Regions from separate parts of the Neobacillus sp. Soil_C_43 genome, predicted to be linked through region 2. Evidence: predicted binding sites of a transcription regulator. Region 2 holds the regulator's gene; each other region holds the start of a gene.
The links. The regulator LexA, encoded in region 2, represses DNA repair genes until DNA is damaged. The targets are predictions, from matches to a motif close to CGAACATATGTTCG.
Positions count from the first base shown of each region.

Region 1 (2,277 bases), on a different contig from region 2:
CTTCCTGATGTTAAAATTGGCGATACCGTCATGCCGTTGTTGTCGATGAAGGTCTTGCCACCGTATGTTGCCGGAATTGTTCTTGCAGCTCCTATGGCAGCCATCATGTCCACGGTAGATGCCTTATTAATTCTTGTAAGCTCTGCATTAGTAAAGGATGTTTATTTAAATTATATCAAGCCACACGCAGGAGACGACCATGTAAGAAAGGTCAGCTTCAGTGTCACGGCGGTGATTGGGATTCTTGTTATCCTGCTTGCTTTAAGTCCACCTGATTTAATTGTCTGGCTGAATTTATTCTCGTTTGGCGGTCTTGAATCTGTCTTTATTTGGCCTGTAGTTTTAGGGTTGTATTGGAGTAAGGGGAATAAGTATGGAGCGATAACATCTATGATTGTGGGAATGGGGTCTTATATATTATTAGACCGTTTTCATCCAAATGCATTTGGCCTTCATACAGTGGTTATGCCAATTTTACTTTCATTTCTTTGTTTTGTACTAGTAAGCTTGATGACAAGTCAAAAAGAAGCAGTTTTTCAAATGAAGCATGAATCATAAGGACCGATGAATTTAATATTTTTGTTGCAATTTTGTTGATAAATTTCTAGAATTAATTAACAGAAATTTATTGAATGAGGTGTACCCATTGGTAAATGTTATTGAATACTTGTCGGCACTTATTTTGCCAGGGTTACTAGTCCTGCTTTTTACACGGGTTACTTACAATCGACTGATCGGCCTTGTATTAACGGTTGCACTGATTGCAGCCTCTGTATATAAAGGGTATACGAATACCTTCGTGTTAATTGTCATTGATGCTTTCTCATTGACCGCCGGTTTCTGGCTGGCGGCTAAAATGAAGCCAAGAGCAGTGAAGAAGACCTAGTAATCTCAGAAATCTACGCAAGTCTGTCAGGAAACTGGCAGGCTTTTTATTATTTGGCTCTGTTAACTTGCCTGTTGATTTCCGCTCCAGGCTCTTCGCTTTCCGTGGGTGTTTCGGCGAGCCTCCTCGGCGCTTGCGCCTGCGGGGTCTCCCCTGAACCATACTCCCACAGGAGTCTTCGAGCCTTCCGCTCCAATCAACAGGGTGTAAAAATCAAAACTGTTCTTTAACACAGCCTATTATTTATACAAAAACAACAAAAAACGAATACTAGTTCGCATATTGTTGGTTTGTTTTTGGGGTATTGTGGTAGAATGTTAATATGAAATTTTAGAGGATACACTTTCCAGCGCCATCCCGGTCAATAACTAGATTTTTAGCTGAAAAGTGATTTATTTGTACGGGAGGAAATCGTGTGAAAGACCAATTTGAATTAGTCTCAGCGTACTCTCCACAGGGGGATCAGCCGGAAGCGATTCGCCAGTTAGTCGAGGGGATTCGAAATAATAAGCGTCATCAAACACTCCTTGGGGCGACAGGAACAGGTAAAACGTTCACCGTTTCTAACGTGATAAAAGAGGTCAATAAACCAACCCTTGTCATTGCCCATAACAAAACATTGGCAGGACAGTTGTATAGTGAGTTTAAGGAGTTTTTCCCGAACAACGCGGTAGAGTATTTTGTCAGTTACTATGATTACTATCAGCCTGAAGCGTATGTGCCGCAAACCGATACCTTCATTGAAAAAGATGCAAGCATCAACGATGAAATTGATAAATTGCGCCACTCGGCCACTTCTGCTCTTTTTGAACGGAAAGATGTCATCATTATCGCCAGTGTCTCTTGTATCTATGGTCTCGGTTCTCCGGAAGAATACCGTGAGATGGTCCTATCGCTTAGAAGCGGCATGGAAATCGAGCGCAATCACCTGCTCCATCGCTTAGTCGATATTCAATATGAACGAAATGATATTGATTTTAAGCGCGGTACCTTCCGGGTTCGAGGAGACGTGGTGGAGATTTTCCCCGTTTCCCGTGATGAGCATTGTGTGCGCGTAGAATTTTTCGGTGATGAAATCGACCGGATTCGTGAAGTGGATGCGCTCACAGGTGAAATTATTGGTGAACGCGAGCATATCGCCATTTTTCCAGCCTCCCACTTCGTAACACGAGAAGAGAAAATGCGCGTTGCCATTGAGAATATAGAAAAAGAACTTGAGGAACGCCTTGAGGAGCTGAGAGCGGACAATAAGTTACTTGAAGCCCAGCGAATTGAACAGCGGACCCGTTATGATTTAGAAATGATGAGAGAAATGGGTTTTTGTTCAGGTATTGAAAATTATTCACGCCACCTTACCTTAAGGCCTGCAGGATCGACGCCGTATACACTGC
Region 1 covers NZ_JBDGJV010000008.1:116,180-118,456, forward strand. Annotated here, with positions in the region: gene panF (sodium/pantothenate symporter) at 1-558, shown strand, start outside; gene AC3A54_RS12610 (DUF2198 family protein) at 647-886, shown strand; gene uvrB (excinuclease ABC subunit UvrB) at 1,302-2,277, shown strand, end outside.
Region 1: a site for LexA is predicted at 1,151-1,164, ahead of uvrB (excinuclease ABC subunit UvrB). Genes of this name have one in related genera too.

Region 2 (2,277 bases):
AGGTTTTTTATTATCCTTATTTCTCACCTTCCTGGTTTAACATTTTAAATCTATTAAGGACTGTATCACCGCCGATGCCAGCAATGATTGAAAAAACAATGATTTCTACCAATGAATTAGGTTCTGTGTATAGAACGAGGAGAAGAGAGGCGACCGCGCCTAGAAGCAATTCTTCTAGAAAACCCAGATAGATGAACTTTTTTGTTTTCCTAGGCATAATGATTTTACCGTGTTTCCGAACATGTCCAACAACCCCAACCAATCCACCAATTGCTACAGAGAAAATAATGTCCCATAACACTGTTTCTCACACTCCTTAAGCCGTTTATTTTTTGGACCTAAGGTAAATCTTGGTGTATTACTATTATATTAAAGTGCTGTACTAATATCATGAGTAAATATACTGAATTTTCAATATATTAAACATAATAATGTATATTATTGAAATTTTTCCCAATATATGAACGTAAGGACCTGTTACTATTGTCTGTTGATTTCCGCTCCAGGCGCTTCGCTTTCCGCGGGCGTTCCGGGAGCCTCCTCGTCGCTCACTCCTGCGGGGTCTCCCGTGACCGCTACTCCCGCAGGAGTCTTCGCGCCTTCCGCTCCAATTAACAGGCATGTCAAATATCATATGCTTTAACATAGACAAACAAAAAGAGCTGCACCAAGTTGGTGACAGCTCTTTTGTTTTAGTGGATATGTCTGTAAACACCTATTACTTTTCCTAAAATGGAGACATTCCGTAGAATAATAGGTTCCATTGTAGAATTTTCTGGCTGCAAACGGATGTAATCCTTTTCTTTAAAAAATCTTTTACAAGTTGCTTCGTCTTCCTCTGTCATTGCAACAACAATATCACCATTATTAGCTGTTGGCTGTTGTTTTACAATGACATAATCTCCGTCAAGAATTCCTGCTTCTATCATACTTTCACCCATAATTTCTAACATAAATACATGTTCATCAGCTGGTGCCAAGCTTTCTGGAAGCGGGAAGTACTCCTCAACATTTTCAATTGCTGTAATTGGTAAGCCTGCAGTAACTTTCCCAACTACTGGTACGTTGACAACTTTATTTCTCGGAATATGTGCAGCTTCGTCAGCTTCTAATATCTCAATGGCTCTTGGCTTTGTCGGATCCCGTCTAATAAGACCTTTGCTTTCAAGTCTTGATAAGTGACCGTGAACAGTAGAGCTGGATGCAAGTCCAACAGCTTCGCCGATTTCTCTAACAGAAGGAGGATAACCTTTACTCTTAACCTCTTCTTTAATGAAATCTAAGATATCCTGCTGCCGCTTTGATATTTTTACCATAAAATGCACCTCGCCTGGTTAATGTTGTCTTTATTATAGCATGTTCGCCTTTTTTATACAAACATAAGTTCGAAAATGAAGTTGACAACAAACAAACGTTCGTACTATAATAAAAATAACAAAAGAGAACATATATTCTTATTAGAGGTGTAATTATATGAAAAAATTATGGAACCAATACTCCTATGCCATTACTCTTATTCTGTTAAGCTGTTCAATTGCTATCATTCTATCCTTCCAGTATCATTCAAATGAAGAGGATCAGTTTATAAAGGTAACAATCTCTGAAGGGGATTCCTTATGGGAAATCTCTGACCAATATTCTTCACAGCATTCGTTAACGAATAAAGAATTTGTAGGATGGGTTAAAAAACATAACAAAATTGTAAATGATCAAATCTTTCCAGGTGAAGAGATTATCATCCCTGTCAGTAGAGAAGATTCTTCCTCCACAACGGAACTAGCAAGTGCTCCGGGAAATTAGTTAGGTTAGGTAATATATATGAAAGCAATTGTTTATTGTCGTGTTAGCACAAATAAAGAAACCCAGGAAACCTCATTGGAACGTCAGGAAGAAGAATTAATTCAATTGGCAAAACAACATCAATTCGAAATTGATACGATTATTAAAGAACAAGCTAGTGGCTATGATTTTGATCGTGAGGGCATACTAGAGGTATTAGATCGAATAAAAGATAACCATGTCCAGGCTTTGTTAATTCAGGATGAAACACGTCTTGGGCGAGGCAATGCAAAGATTGCTCTCCTACATTGCATCCTAAAGGAAAACATAAAGCTCTATTGCATAACCCATAATGGCGAATTACAATTATCTGAATCTGACTCAATGGTTCTACAGATTGTCAGTATGGTGGAGGAATATCAACGAAAGCTTCATAACGTTAAAATTAAGCGTGGAATGAAACGAGCGGTTGAACGAGGATATCAACCTCAACATAAC
Region 2 covers NZ_JBDGJV010000009.1:166,170-168,446, forward strand. Annotated here, with positions in the region: gene AC3A54_RS13860 (DUF4257 domain-containing protein) at 17-301, opposite strand; gene lexA (transcriptional repressor LexA) at 693-1,316, opposite strand; gene yneA (cell division suppressor protein YneA) at 1,474-1,800, shown strand; gene AC3A54_RS13875 (YneB family resolvase-like protein) at 1,819-2,277, shown strand, end outside.

Region 3 (2,277 bases), on a different contig from region 2:
ATATTGCTAATAGCAATAGAAATTTGCCGTACCGTCTTTCCTGTATAATGCTCGTGAAACAATTCCAAACAGACACGGTAAAGCTCCATCGTTACATTTGTGGGATGATGAATGGTTCTTGAACGATGAAAACCGCCGCCAAATTCATCTTGACTGTATCCTACTCCAAGGCTAATCGTTCTCCCTGCCTTTCGATGTGTTCTTGCTCTTCGTGCCACCTCTTCACATATTTCTAACATGACAGCCTTAATCTCCTCTTCCTCTTTATAATCTCTTAAGAGAATTTGGCTTTTTCCGAAGCTAATTTGCCCTTGGATAATGGGTGCTCCCAAATCAGAGAGGTCCACTCCCCAGGCATGATAATATAACTGATTTCCCATAATTCCGAATTTCTTTTCCAGCTTTTCTAAATCATAGCGGGCCAGCTGACCGACAGTAAAAATCCCCATACTATTTAATGTTTTTTCCACACGTCTGCCAATACCCCACATTTCTCTAAGTGGTGATACCTTCCAAAGCTTTGTTTGGACGTCCTCATATGTCCACTCTGCCACGCCTTTTTTCTTTGCATCAAGATCAAGACAAAGCTTTGCCATTAACATATTGGGGCCAATCCCCACTGCACAGGGCAGCTGGAATTCCCGCTCAATATCATCCTTTATTTTTTGAGCAATGGTATGAGCATCTCCCCATAAATGATCAGCTCCATCGACTTTAATAAAACTTTCATCGACGCTATACGTATGGATGGCCTCTTTTGGTACATAGCGGTTAAACACGCGCGAAATTTCTGTAGAAATACGTAAATAGGTTGCCATCTTGGGCTCAACAATTTGGATTCTTGGATCATTTGGAATTTCAAACATTCGCGTTCCCGTTTTAATCCCAAATTCTTTTTTCAATCGCGGCGAAGCAGCAAGTACTATACTCCCTTGACGTTCCTTGTTACCACAAACAGCTAAATAGCAATCTAAAGGGTCGAGGCCAAGCATGACAGCTGAGCAGCTTGCATAAAAGCTTTTCATGTCCACACATAAAATTTTATTTTGCGGCAGCGTACTGTAATCGACCATGGAGTTTCCCTCACATCTTATTTTTTCGAACATCTGTTCTTAATTATTATATTCCTAATCATAAGCGAATATGCGTTCGTATTCAATGGGGATTTTTTGACAATTTTTCTTATGGGGATTAACTAAAAAAGCGTTATAATAATGGATGAGGTGTTATTGGTGGAAAAAAAGCTGATAAAAAAAATGATTTTAAACTGTCTGAAACAGTATTATTTAACTGAATCCATGCCTATTGGCGAAAAAGATTTAGAGGATCTGATCAATAGGATTTTGCTTGTAAAAGAAGAAGAACCAAAAGCAGATTTACATGAAATCATAAATGACACAGTTTATGATTTCTTAACTGGATGAAATTAGGTAAAATAAAAAGCCTCAAAATTGAGGCTGATTAATTAAAACTATTTTGAATTAAAAACCCGCTTCCCAAGTCGCTCAAACAACCGTGGAAAAAGAACATAAACCACGCTTCCCATGTTCATCCACCGTGGCAAATTAATTTCTCTTGTTTTCGTCAGCATGCTGTCAACCACCTTACTTGCCACATATTCAGGCTGAAGCATGTACCGCTGTACATTTTTTACATATGTGCCTTGTTCATCTGCAATGTCAAAAAAATTAGTAGCGATTGGTCCTGGATTAACGGCTGTTACGAGCACATTGTAATCCGCAAGTTCCATTCTTAGTGCATTCGTATAGCCGAGAACGGCATGCTTAGTAGCTGAGTATACACTTGATTTTGGTGTAGCAATCTTCCCTGCCTGCGAGGCAATATTGATAATATGACCAGAGCGCCTCTCCCGCATTTTCGGCAGTACCATGTTCGTGCACGCCATCAGCCCCACTACATTCACATCAAACATACCCTTGATTTCATCCATTGTTGCTTTATGCGCTTCACGAAAAATGCCGAAGCCTGCATTATTGACAAGAATATCTATCTGGCCAATTGTATCAAAGATCTGTGTAAAGACCTCCTCCACCTGCTTTGTGTCAGATACATCAAGTTGGAAAACATCCACACTCACATGGTATTTTTGCTGCAAATCCGATTGAAGTTGCTGGAGCTTATCTAAACTTCTTGCCAGTAATACAAGGTTGGCACCACGTGCCGCACAAAGCTTAGCGATTTCTGCACCGATTCCTCCCGATGCACCGGTAATCACAATATTTTTTTCTTTTAGTAGTTCCCTTCCCACATGCACAC
Region 3 covers NZ_JBDGJV010000001.1:397,518-399,794, forward strand. Annotated here, with positions in the region: gene AC3A54_RS02120 (Y-family DNA polymerase) at 1-1,073, opposite strand, end outside; gene AC3A54_RS02125 (YqzH family protein) at 1,233-1,424, shown strand; gene AC3A54_RS02130 (SDR family NAD(P)-dependent oxidoreductase) at 1,472-2,269, opposite strand.
Region 3: a site for LexA is predicted at 1,139-1,152, ahead of AC3A54_RS02120 (Y-family DNA polymerase). Genes of this name have one in related genera too.